One region of the Psychrobacillus sp. FSL K6-2843 genome, then DNA from elsewhere that is predicted to be linked to it. Evidence: riboswitches for the same ligand, from Rfam matches in the RefSeq annotation. Region 1 holds a riboswitch; each other region holds the start of a gene.
The links. Region 1 has a riboswitch for cobalamin ahead of MKY94_RS01220 (ribonucleoside-diphosphate reductase subunit alpha). Riboswitches for the same ligand answer to the same signal wherever they lie in the genome.
Positions count from the first base shown of each region.

Region 2: it holds a riboswitch for cobalamin, as region 1 does, so the genes downstream of both, MKY94_RS03125 (ABC transporter substrate-binding protein) here and MKY94_RS01220 (ribonucleoside-diphosphate reductase subunit alpha) in region 1, are expected to answer to the same signal.
Region 3: it holds a riboswitch for cobalamin, as region 1 does, so the genes downstream of both, MKY94_RS19105 (hypothetical protein) here and MKY94_RS01220 (ribonucleoside-diphosphate reductase subunit alpha) in region 1, are expected to answer to the same signal.
Region 4: it holds a riboswitch for cobalamin, as region 1 does, so the genes downstream of both, MKY94_RS20785 (hypothetical protein) here and MKY94_RS01220 (ribonucleoside-diphosphate reductase subunit alpha) in region 1, are expected to answer to the same signal.

Region 1 is NZ_CP152021.1:228,416-231,551, forward strand. It holds gene MKY94_RS01210 (response regulator transcription factor) at 1-45, opposite strand, end outside; gene MKY94_RS01215 (DUF418 domain-containing protein) at 150-1,355, shown strand; cobalamin riboswitch at 1,563-1,742, shown strand; gene MKY94_RS01220 (ribonucleoside-diphosphate reductase subunit alpha) at 1,900-3,136, shown strand, end outside.
Region 2 is NZ_CP152021.1:630,951-634,086, reverse strand. It holds gene MKY94_RS03130 (iron ABC transporter permease) at 1-585, opposite strand, end outside; gene MKY94_RS03125 (ABC transporter substrate-binding protein) at 578-1,531, opposite strand; cobalamin riboswitch at 1,648-1,790, opposite strand; gene MKY94_RS03120 (DUF1963 domain-containing protein) at 1,947-2,132, opposite strand; gene MKY94_RS03115 (hypothetical protein) at 2,077-2,574, opposite strand; gene MKY94_RS03110 (DUF2185 domain-containing protein) at 2,605-3,136, opposite strand, start outside.
Region 3 is NZ_CP152021.1:3,768,250-3,771,385, reverse strand. It holds gene MKY94_RS19120 (GNAT family N-acetyltransferase) at 1-93, shown strand, start outside; gene MKY94_RS19115 (spore germination protein GerW family protein) at 107-508, shown strand; gene MKY94_RS19110 (VanZ family protein) at 530-1,003, opposite strand; cobalamin riboswitch at 1,139-1,330, shown strand; gene MKY94_RS19105 (hypothetical protein) at 1,501-2,040, shown strand; gene MKY94_RS19100 (ABC transporter substrate-binding protein) at 2,044-2,982, shown strand; gene MKY94_RS19095 (DUF1700 domain-containing protein) at 3,105-3,136, shown strand, end outside.
Region 4 is NZ_CP152021.1:4,050,898-4,054,033, reverse strand. It holds gene MKY94_RS20795 (zinc ABC transporter substrate-binding protein) at 11-928, opposite strand; gene MKY94_RS20790 (hypothetical protein) at 1,264-1,440, shown strand; gene MKY94_RS20785 (hypothetical protein) at 1,789-2,007, opposite strand; cobalamin riboswitch at 2,235-2,424, opposite strand; gene MKY94_RS20780 (MFS transporter) at 2,527-3,136, shown strand, end outside.

The DNA of each region.
Region 1 (3,136 bases):
GATAGCAAGCTCGTCTTCAACTATCAAAATATTAGTTTCTTCCATTAGTAAATCACTCCTAGAAATATTTAAGGTTTCTGTAAGGTTAGTTTCAATTTATTATAAGCTTACCATTTTATACTAACTAAGAGATATTTTTAGGAGGTTTCATGATGAAAGAAGAAAGAGTGCGTTTTATAGATGCTTTAAGAGGAATCAGTTTGTTTGGTATATTATTAGCGAATTTGTTAATTTTCCATTACGGTATATGGGGAAAGGAAGAATTAGAGTACTTTACGGCTTCTGCCACAGACAAGACTATTTATGCTATTCTTAAAATAGCAGTAGAAGGTAGTTTTATGCCGATATTCACTTTTTTGTTTGGTTTTTCATTAATAAAACTAGCAGAATCAATTAAAAAAAAGAACGGAAAAGTAAAAAGGCATTTATGGAGACGTTTTATATTTCTTTTTATTCTAGGTTTACTTCATTCAACCTATTTATGGGAAGGGGATATTCTAGCCTTTTACGGGTTAATGGGATTATTCCTATTACTTTTTTTAAATAGAAAAAAGAAAACTTTAATTATATGGGGAACTGTTTTGTTTGTATTGACTGGTGCTCTTAGTTACGGAATGGAAGAAAAAAGTAAGGAAGAGTTGGAAAAGCAATCATTATACATAGAAACCACAAATGAAGTCTATCAAAATGGCTCTTATGAGGAAATTAAGCAACACAGAAATACAGAGGATCCACTGTATTTTGAAAGTGAAGGGGAGAAAGTATTTTTTAGCTTGTTTATGCTTTTGTTTGGACCATTGTTGACGTCACCGATGTTTTTGTTTGGTATGGCAGCTGCAAAGGGTGGCTTATTTCTACACATGGAACGAGAACAAAAATGGTATATATTAAGTATGGCTCTTTTGCCAATTAGTTTACTTTTAAAATCTATCGCTATTATTGGAGAAGAAACAAATTGGACAGCAGTTCTATTACAAATGGGTACACAATTACTGTGTATATCCTATATTGGTATATTTGCTATCCTATTTATAAAGTTCTCAGGTAACAAGGTTTTCATTGGTTTTGAAAGTGTTGGGAAACTTTCTTTAACAAATTACATTATGCAAAGTGTTATTTGTACTTTTATCTATTACGGATACGGTTTAGGACAATTTGGCTCTTTGGGCATGCTAAATAGTGTCTTGCTGGGCTTTGTAATTTTTGTTCTACAATGTATAGGTAGCTACTACTACTTGAAGGTATTCAAACGAGGTCCCTTGGAAATGATTCTTCGAATGGGTACAAACCTCTCCTGGAGCGGTCATATGAAAGCTAAGAAAAAGAAGGTAAAGCTGCAAGGTAAGCCTGTATGAATAAATACGAAAGTAAGTTTTCATAATACGGCTACGAAAGCTTATAAAATTTATATAGAATAGAGATTAGAAAGAGCGATTAAAGGGATATGAAATTAGTTTAATGTACAGAAATAAAGCTGTGTATCAAACGTCTAGTCTTTTTACCTATGTACAAGTTTAAACACAATATGTTAGGGTATATAAGTAATCAAAACACAATATATAGTATTTATACGATGAAAAGGTACCGTTATGGTTTAAAAGGGAATTCGGTGAAATACCGAAGCTGTCCCCGCAACTGTAAGTGTGGACGACTGTTGAATATGCCACTGCGATTTTTCGTGGGAAGGCCAGCAGAAGGAAGAAACACGAGCCAGTAGACCTGCCTGTTTATCGGTGAAGCAACACTTTCTTCGGGGGTTGAGAGGTGGGGGCGAGAGACTCTATCTTTAAACGAACGATACGTCTTGTTGTTTCCTACTTTAAAATCGTGAGCGATGACTCAGCCGAAGAGGCTAGAGCCATCGCTTTTTTGTTATGTAAAGACAGGGAGGAATTCTAAATGACCACTATTTCAAACACAGAAAAACAACAGGTACTATACCAATTAACACAGGAGTTTGGGGAAGAAAAGATAGCACCATTAAGGAGGTCACATGACAAGTGGCTACAAAAACACCCAGAGGGCAATATTGCTAGCTGGTCTAAAGCCATGTCCTTAGAGTCGCTGAGCTTTCTTGATGAACATGAACCTTATTGGACATTTGTGGCGGCTCGAATCTATTTAGCAGAAGTATATTCGCAACAAGCGGAACGAAGAAATACAACGGCAGATGCAGTCTATACAAAGTTTGCAGATAACGTTCAAAAGCTATCGGCTAAGGGAATTTATGATTCTCGTATCATAGAAACCTATTCTACAGAGGAATTAGAGCAATTAGCAGAAATCCTCGTTACTGAAAGAGACTTCCTCTTCACATATATAGCTTTAAAAACGCTTTTAGATCGTTATGTAGCGAAGGATTTTGATAAGACTATTGTAGAATTGCCACAAGAACGCTGGATGATTATTGCAATGACGCTAATGAAGGACGAAAAAGAAAACCGCATAGAAAAAATTAAAGAAGCCTATTGGGCGATGAGCAATTTATATATGACGGTTGCTACTCCGACTCTTTCTAATGCAGGAAAGCCACACGGGCAGCTTTCTAGCTGTTTTATCGACACGGTTGATGACAGTCTACAAGGAATTTATGATAGCAACACAGACATAGCCACACTTTCTAAATTTGGAGGAGGAATAGGCGTTTATATGGGCAAGGTCCGTAGCCGTGGCTCTTCTATAAGAGGTTTTGTGGGAGCGTCTAGTGGGGTTCTTCCATGGATAAAGCAACTAAACAATACAGCTGTCAGCGTAGATCAGCTAGGCCAACGTCAAGGTGCAGTAGCTGTTTACTTGGATGTGTGGCATAAAGATATATTTACATTTTTAGATTTAAGACTAAATAATGGCGATGAACGACTTCGAGCACATGATATTTTTACTGGTGTATGCTTGCCAGATTTGTTCATGGAAAAGGTTGATGCAAGAGGAGAATGGCATTTGTTTGACCCTCACGAGGTTCGTCAGCTCAAAGGTTACTCATTAGAAGACTTTTATGATGAAAAACGTGGAGATGGTTCTTTCAGAGAAAAGTATGAAGAATGTGTAATGGATCATCGCCTTTCACGAGAAACAGTTCCAGCAATAGATTTGATGAAGCGAATTATGCGATCCCAGTTAGAAACGGGTGTCCCAT
Region 2 (3,136 bases), 400 kb from region 1:
CAATGCCATCTGAACATAGCTCCAGCCCCTCATAGATACACTGCCTAACAGCCAACCAATAATTTGCCGTAGCTCTTCACCTGTCAGAGCAATCATTAAGGAAATGACTGAGCCAAGAAATGAGCTAAATATAATACCTGTTAAAATAATCGTTTCCATTTTCATCGCGCGATCTACTAGCTTTGCGAAGGAAATAACGATGAGCATTGTAACTAATGCCCCTACCATACTGAAAACAGGCAAGGTGAACATTCCTAAGAAAGGTACCGAAATTCCAAAAAAGAGTGTAGCCACTGCACCAACAGATGCTCCGGACGACACTCCCAGTGTATAAGGGTCGGCTAGTGGGTTTTTAAGCAGGCTTTGAAAGGCCGCTCCCGCTATTGCCAGGGATGCTCCGACTAATCCTGCGAGTATAACCCGCGGCATGCGAATCTTCCATACTATATTAGTTGCAATCGCATCTGTTCCTGTATCCCATAAAGTACTGATCGGCACCTTTACAGATCCGACCGATACACCTAGCCAAATGGCTACAGCCAACGTAGCCAGTGACAGGATGTAACCGATCATTGATTTACTCACTAAATGCCTCCGGATAGATAGCCTTCGCCACTTCCTCTAAACCTTCTACTAAACGTGGACCTTGGCGACTTGTGGTATCCTCATCCACTTGTACTACTGCATTATTTTTAATAGCTGTCACTGTATCGAAACCATCACGTTGCTTGACCTTTTCAACAATGCCATCCACGTAATCATACGTGATTAACATAACATCAGGATTACGACTTACAATTTCTTCTGGGCTGACTTGGAACCAGCCCTCTTGGTCAGCCATGATATTTTCTGCGTTGACCATCGTTAGAATTTCTTGCATAAATGTATTATTACCAGGAGTATAGATCTCAGGCACATCTGAGGTTTCTACAAAAACTGTTTTCTTTGTTTCTACTTTTGAAACTTTTTCTTGAATTTCGTCAACCTTTGCCTTCATATCCTTTATAATGGCCTGTGCTTCCTCATTCTTGCCTGTTGCACGACCAATCTGCTCGATGGATGTATAGGTTAAGTTAAAATCCTTTGCATCCTGTACTACATAAACCTTTACACCAGAATCTCGTAGCTGTTGTAACCCAGCGTCAGCCATTCCTACTACGGACTCATGAGCGAAGACAATATCTGGATTCAAAGAGATAATTTTTTCAATGTTATACTCCATGCCACCAATTTTTTCTTTTTCTAAGGCTTCCTCTGGATAACTCTCGTAATCATTAACACCGACAATTTCCTCATCAAGCCCTAATGCAAATAGAATTTCCGTATTACTTGGAATCATGGAAATAATGGTCTTCGGAACTTCCTCTAATGTGATTTCTTGGCCTACAGCATCCGTCAATGTAAGCGGAAATGCAGTTTCTGAATTTCCAATTTCTGAACTATCTTCTTTTTCTGATGGAAGTGTCTCTTGCTCATTACATCCAACTAACATAAGCAAGGTCATTCCTATAATTAACCAAAACTTTTTCATCCTTCATTCCTCCTAAAATCAATAAAAAATCTCCCATCCTAGGATGAGAGATAGATAGGTATAAATCTGCCACAAAATACCGATAGCTGACCTACACCAGACCTATCCGCGTAGGTAATGGGTATGCACGTAAGGGCAGGTTTTCTGGCTTATGATGCATATGCATCACTAACAGTGGCGGGACCGCGCTGGACTTTAACCAGCTTCCCTTTTAACTCTAGCAATCCGTAACTAGAGCACCTTTACGCAAAAAATATTCCATTGCTGCTTTGCATTTATTATACCTTATAATTAAATGTTGTCGAGATGGAGACTAGATGAGAAATTCGAGAAATAAATTAATATCAAGCAATTTTCCGAGTTTAGCGAAACATTAATTTCTTAACCTTGTAATCTATGAGTAATCACTGGACTATTAATAAAAATCGCAGTACACAATCCAATCTTGTTTATCTTGATTGTAGAAAAAATAAAAACTGCCACTATCTACTATATTGAATTGCGCCTTGGCATCAGAGCTTATCTGAAAGACAAACGGATAATCTTCACCATATGAGACTCCGCTCTGTGTATAGGATGGATATCCACCAACCTTGTGCATGGGATAAATATTTTTCATCTTGAATTTCTGGTTCTATATCTTCTGAATCCCATGCTGGGGTATCGTTCTCAACTAATATTGGTTTTAATGGAAAAGACTTCATTCTTGAAGATTGTTCATTTATCTTTTGTATTTCATTAATATTAGTAAAACAATTTATCTTAAAAAAAGAAGCTAAATTATCTTCAATTAAATGATTATATACATTAAAATCCATATAAACAGTGATTAACTGAATGTTTTTTAGCTCCTTCGGTACATAAGGTAAATTCTTTAGAAATATAGTACATATTGGTTCAAACTGAGGAGATTTATTTTCTCCGCTACCCCACATAACATTTCCTATCCAGCTCTCTCCCAATTCTTCCGTCGGCCGAGATCCTCCTGTTTCAAAAATCGTAGCTCGTTTAAATAGTGATTGTTTTAATTGAGTAATATTCAACGCAATTACCTCCTAAATCTATGTCCAAGCTTATTCACTTAAGTAGGACTCCCAATCATAATCATTTATTTTGTAGAATGCGCCATTGTCATTTCTCTCATATGCACAGAGGGGTAAATCTTCAATAAAAGCTAAAATAGAGTCATCAATATTTAAAATTACCCCTATAGATATATATTGCAGATTTTCATGATTATTTAAAAATTCATCATCTTCATAACCACTTAATACAGACCAACCAGAGTCTTGCTCATCCCTTGGCTCGTCTCTTAACATAAAATTAAATTCATCTCTCTCCAAAACATCTTTGCTCACAATTATTTTTGTGTCAAAATAGTAATCCCATTTGGATGAATATGGATCATTATACTCCGTGTCACAAATATGTTCTGTCCGAAATGATACTTCTTGTCCTCTTTTTAACTCACTTAGATTAAATGGATCATTCGTAAGAATTCCCTTAAAGTTCTCCATATCCCTGTGAGTAATTTCAACCCACATTTTTTCTCCCGCATACCCGTCTGTTCTTGTCTCGATTTCAAAGATTAGTTTGACCATATCT
Region 3 (3,136 bases), 590 kb from region 1:
TTAGGTTTTAAGGTATTTGGAGTAGAAGAAATGGCTTTAAAGGATAGAGACGTCTATTACGAAGAACATCACATGACACTTATTCTAAATTAAAGGAGATAATTTAATGGAGGAAAAATCAAGTAACTTAGAAAAACAAGGGGGAAAGCTACCATTGTTTCAATCCCCAGTCCGTTCCATTTTCGAAAAGTTTTCCAGAGAAAAAGATGTGTCTCTTATATACGGAGAACCAATTGTATTGGAGAACAAAAGGATCTTACCTGTTGCCAAAGTTAATTATTTTGTAGGTGGAGGCGGAGGTGGAGGTGACACGATTTCCGATGAAGAAAATTCTACAGGTCAAGGAGAAGGAGGCGGTGGTGCCTTTTCGATAAAACCGGTTGGAGTATATGAAATCACTGCGGAGGAAGTTAAATTCAAGCCTGTCCTTCCGTTTAATCAAATACTTACTGTTTTTTCAGTAGTCACGCTAGGGATTGTTTTCTTGTTGAGAAAAAGATGTAAATAGATAGGGAAAGAACGCTTCCTTCTAAAGGTTAGCGTTTTTTCTATGCTTCAACCATTGAACAAACGTTAGCAGAAGCATGACAAAAATAGCCCCGCCTGTATCTAATAGAACATCCTGAAAAAGGGCAGATCGTCCACTCGTAAAGGATTGATGGAATTCATCTGCGACTGCTAGAAGAAAGGTAATCATTATTGCAGTAAGTTTTCGATACTTTCTCTTCGGCAAAGCAATATAAATAGCTAAACTAATCAAACCAAAATAAAAAAAGTGGACTCCTTTTCTTATTAAGAATTCGACAAATGCATAGTAGCCACGTTCCTCGACAGAGACATAGAATCCCCAATAAGGAATATGAAATAATGATAAAAAGGACTCCAATGGCTTGTTTGGAAGCCATTCTTTAAGCACGGCCTCCAAAGACTGTTGCTCGGAAGTCTGCCCGGAGGCTATAAATACAAAGACAAGTAAAAGTAAAAGTGGAATAAATTTTTTCATATAAAAACAGTAGCATAAATTGAATGAGAAACAAAATAATTGCAGACTTTATAGCTAATAAAAGAGTAAAAAGCTGGTTGTTTCACAAGCTTCTATCACCAATTGAAAGGCTATGGTACACTTACGATAAGTGAATAATTTTTGCAGGGAAAAGGTGCTGACTTGTCAGCTTAATTAGGGAATTCGGTGAAAAACCGAAGCTGTATCCGCAACTGTAAATGCTGATGAAATAAGAAAAATACCACTGTTGGCTAAAAGCCAATGGGAAGGTTCTTAGAGTAAAATGATGCATGAGCCAGGAGACCGGCCTTTTCTTGAACGTATAAATACTCTTCGGAAGTTAAGGGGTTGTACGGCACGTTTCTATTTTCGATTAAATTTCTAACGATAAATAGGTATTGCGCCGCCCTTTTTTAGGGTGGCGTTTTTTTGTGCTGTAAGAAGTTGAGTATTGTATTGCCGAAAATTCACAAATAACTTGGAAAGGGGGCAGAGCATTGAAAAAAGACATGCGATATATTTGTTATCCATTTATGAGAGAAAAGCCGTCTACAGTAGACTTTGAGATTCGAACAGACTCATTGACCACACGTATTGGATTGGCCGCATCTTTAACAAAAGATATTCCAAGAGTTTACGAGGATTTAATGTATCTGGCACCGATGGCATATCACGTAAATGGTTCTGTTAGAGGGAAGCTAGCAATCAATGAAGAGGATTTACAAATTCTAAGTGATATGTATGATTTCTACGTAAGTGAAGTGGAAGGAAGAGTAGATATATTCGTACTTCCACAAGGCTCAACAGCTGCATGTGAATTACACGTGTGTCGTAGTGAAGCAAAAAAATCTGTAAGGGCTTTACATAAAGTTTCATTAGAAAGAGAAGTACCAGAGATTTTGTTTGATTACACACAGCTATTAGCAAATGTATTGTTTGCAATGGCGGTATATGTAAATAAGCATCATGGAGTAGAAGAGATTCAATTTGTCAGTAAATCATATCCGATGAGAAATAAGAAAAAAGTGGAGGATTAACAAATGAATAAACAATTAAGGAATTGGTTAGCGGTACTAATACTTTCTATCTTACTTGTAGGCTGCCAAGAGGCTGAAAAAAATACAGCTGTTGAAACAGATTCTGTACAAGAAGTAAAAGAATATACTGTAACGGATGATATGGGGAAAGAAGTTACATTCGAAGAAGTTCCGGAAACGATTGTGTCTCTACAACCAAGTAACACAGAAATCCTGTTTGCCCTTGGTGTAGGAGATAAAATTGTTGGAGCTACAGAATACGATACCTATCCAGAAGAGGCACTAGAAATTGAACGAGTTTCCGATTCTATGAAGTTCAACGCAGAACGTATTTTAGAGATAAATCCAGATGTTGTGATTGCTTATACAACTGGATCTGAGGAAGAGCTTAAAGTGTTGGAAGACGCGGGGTTAGATGTTTTTGTCATTCAATCGGCGCTATCATTTGAAGACGTCTATGGAGATATTGAACAGTTGGCCGCAGTAATGGGAGTAGAGGATAAAGGAACCGATCTTGTTGACTCTATTAAAACTACTATTCAAAGTGTTCAGGACAAAGTATCAGGTGTAAGCGATCAGAAACACGTCTACTTTGAAATAAGCCCATCTCCAGAAATTTTTACAACAGGAAAAAATACTTTCCAACAAGAAGTTTTGAGTAAAGCTAAAGTTGTAAATATTTTTGGAGACCAAGAGGGATGGATTAAATTATCTGAGGAAGATGTCATTAAGAAAAATCCTCCGATTATCTTGACTACCGTAAATTATGTAGAAGATCCAATTGGTGAGATTAAGGCTCGTTCAGGCTGGAATCAGTTGGAGGCAGTGCAAAACAACTCCATTTTCCAATTAGATCAGGACATTATGTCTCGCCCAGGACCACGAATTGGTGAAGCTGTAGAACTAGTAGCTAAAACCGTTTATCCAGAGATATTTGAATAAAGTAGAAGTTGGTCTCGTTTTGAGGAGACCAACTTCTTTTGTTTTAAAACCGGTACCTTGCAATGAATAATAGTGTTATGGTATAGTACTATCTAATGAATAGTACCGAGGGAGAGAGAGACATGACAGCGAATATTTATATTGAGACGTTAGA
Region 4 (3,136 bases), 310 kb from region 1:
TTGCTACCTCCTATTTTAGTGAATCAACAATCGTATTGACATTATGCTTATACATTCCGATATAAGTTCCTTCTTCTGTACCTTCAGCTCCCATTGCATCCGAGTACAGTTCTCCTCCAATTTGTATGGTGTGTCCCTTTTCCTTCGCACCTTCAATTACAGCATTCATGGCTTTGTCTGACACACTGGATTCGATAAAGACCGCTTTAATATTTTGTTCTACTAAGAAATTAACGATATTCTGTATATCCTTTAGACCGTATTCAGCATCTGTACTAAGACCTTGTAATCCTCGAACTTCCATCCCATTGCTTTCACCAAAGTAATTAAAGGCGTCATGAGCGGTAACAAGAACCCGTTGCTCTTCGGGGATTTCACTAATGCGTTCCTTCGTCCAACCATTTAGCTCATCTAGTTCCTCAAAGAACTTTCTTTCGTTTTCTGCAAACTGATCTCCATCAGTGGAAAATTCCTCCGTAAGTGATTTTGTGATTTCGTGTGTAGCCAATTTCCAAACCTCAATGTCGAACCAAATATGTGGATCAAATAATTCTGGATGAGCCTCGTCATTTAAGATTCTATCTTTCGGAACTACTTCTCCAATAGCCACTACAGATTTGTCCTTCTGCATTTTTTCAAAAATATCACTCATTTTCCCCTCAAGCGCTAGACCATTATAAAAAATAATATCTGCATCCTCTAATACTTGTAAATCGCCTTGAGTAGCCTTATAAAGATGTGGATCTACACCAGGGCCCATTAAGGATTTTACCTCCACAGAATCTCCAGCAATTATCTTTACGGCATCTGCAATTTGCCCTGTAGTTGTAACGACAAGTGGTTTTTCTTCCCCAGAACCCCCTGCGTTGTTGTTACCACACCCAACCAATAAAACAGCCACAATAAATAAAAATAAGATCTTTTTCACTTAGCACACTCCTTTTCCTTTGTAATAAAGTATTTCCTAAAGGAAACTTTTAGACCAAAAAAATATTATTTTCTTTTATGATAATAAATTTCCTTAAGGAAAGATTTGTTCAATAGGTTAACACTTCTTTTTTGAATTGTCAAAGTACTTTATGTAAAAATGAAAAAAAGGTGACTATATGTTGGTAAGAAAATCTAGGGTAGAATACGCAAGTGAAGGGCATTTTGTTTAGAAAGAATTCCATAAAAGGAGATACTCGAAAAACCTTTATTTTTTCGTATGTATTTTATACAAGTGCTATACTGTATGAACAATGATAGTAGGGAGGTAACGATATGCAATATTCAAAATCTAAAATGGAAGAGCTAGTAAAATTTAGTCCTGACTTAGCAAAGAGATTGAAGGAAGTAATGAAGGAGCATGACCTAGAAAAAAGCTTTGCTCTTAAAGCTTTGTACCATTCAGAAGTTAAAGACGGCGGAAAATATCAAAGGGATTACCAAGACCTTTAAATCAAAAAAACGAACCACATGATTAATCTCATTTGGTTCGTTTTTTATATCCTTAATTAATATCCTACTTGTATTGAAATGACTCGGGACATGCTTGATTTAGCTTTAGGCGGATGCGTTCGGCGCGGCGAGCGGTACCCGTGGCTTGTGATCCTCCACTGGAGTCTCCGCCTTCCACTCCAATAGAAGATAGCCTTTTGGTTTTATAAATAGATACAATGAATGATGATTGTTGAACGAACCAAATAAATTGAACACTGGGTTCATGGAGCTAGAATTTAGATATATTCTTTTTTTCAAAAGTTAATATTGGCAAAATCGTTTTGGAAGCGTGCGAATGCGCTTTACTTATTCCTCCAATTTCCCTGAAATTTCATTTTTAATCTGATGATGGGCATCAATGAGATTTTGAAGAAAAATATTTTTTTCGTTCATACTCCAGGTTGAACTAAGTTCAATTTCTTTTTTCATTTCTTCATAGATAGACTGCAGAGATATTGATGTACTTGCAACATAATTTGTCATTAATACTTGTTTATATTGTTCAATAAAATTCTCTTTTCTCATTTTCAAAATCCTTTCGCCTTTAACATAAAAAAGCATCCTCTTTTATAAAAAAGAAGATGCTAGTTAGTATGATTTAATGGTCAGTACGCTTGGAAACTCAATAAAATCCACGCTGAAAACAGGAGCCCAATAGCTCCAGTGATTTTATTATGTTTTTCGTACGACAGTATTTTCAAGCTATTGCTTGTACATAGCTGCATTTAACACCCCCTATCCGCGTAGGCTTGTGGTGTGTACTTGAAATAGGCAGGTCTCCTGGCTCATGTTCATCGCTCTTCTTTCCTTCCCGTAGTAACCTTACAGTGGTTTATAAAAAATCGCTCCCATTTACAGTTGCGGGACAGCGTCGGTCTTTCACCGAACTTCCCTTTTAAGTTCTCTTGCTAACAAAAGAACACCTAAATCTACACATTATTTAATTGTTCTTTCACTATAACATAAAGAAAGGTATTCATTATAGCAAATTTGGATAAGCGGCCGATGGTTTCCCTTTTTATAATCAATAGAGAGGTGAGGGAAATGATTAGAATGAAAGATTCGTATCGGCTGTATGTTCATATTTGCTTTCTATCGCAATTATTTTTTACTTATATATTTACAGTCAATCTGTTGTATCAAGTAAGCGTTGTTAAGCTGGATCCGTTGCAACTTGTTTTAGTGGGAACTGTGTTAGAGCTAACCGTATTTCTTTTTGAAATTCCAACAGGCGTCATATCTGACTTAAAAAGCCGGAAGCTGTCCATTATTATTGGTTATTTTTTGATAGGGGCGGGTTTTTTATTGGAGGGTTTGTTTCCTTATTTTATAACGGTTTTATTGGCCCAGGTGGCATGGGGGATAGGCTATACCTTTACAAGCGGATCACAGCAAGCTTGGATTGCAGATGAAATAGGAGAAGAGAAGTCCTCTTTAGCATATATAAGGGGAGCTAAGGCTGGAAATTTAGGTCAATTAATTGCCATTCCGTTAAGTATTTTAACCGGTTACTACATGATTAATCTTCCTATTATTGTGGGAGGCGTATGTATGATAGGCTTGGCTATTTTTCTTATAATTTTTATGAAAGAGAATCATTTTAAACCAATAAAAATAACTGAAAGAATTAATACATTGGAGACAATGAAAGAGA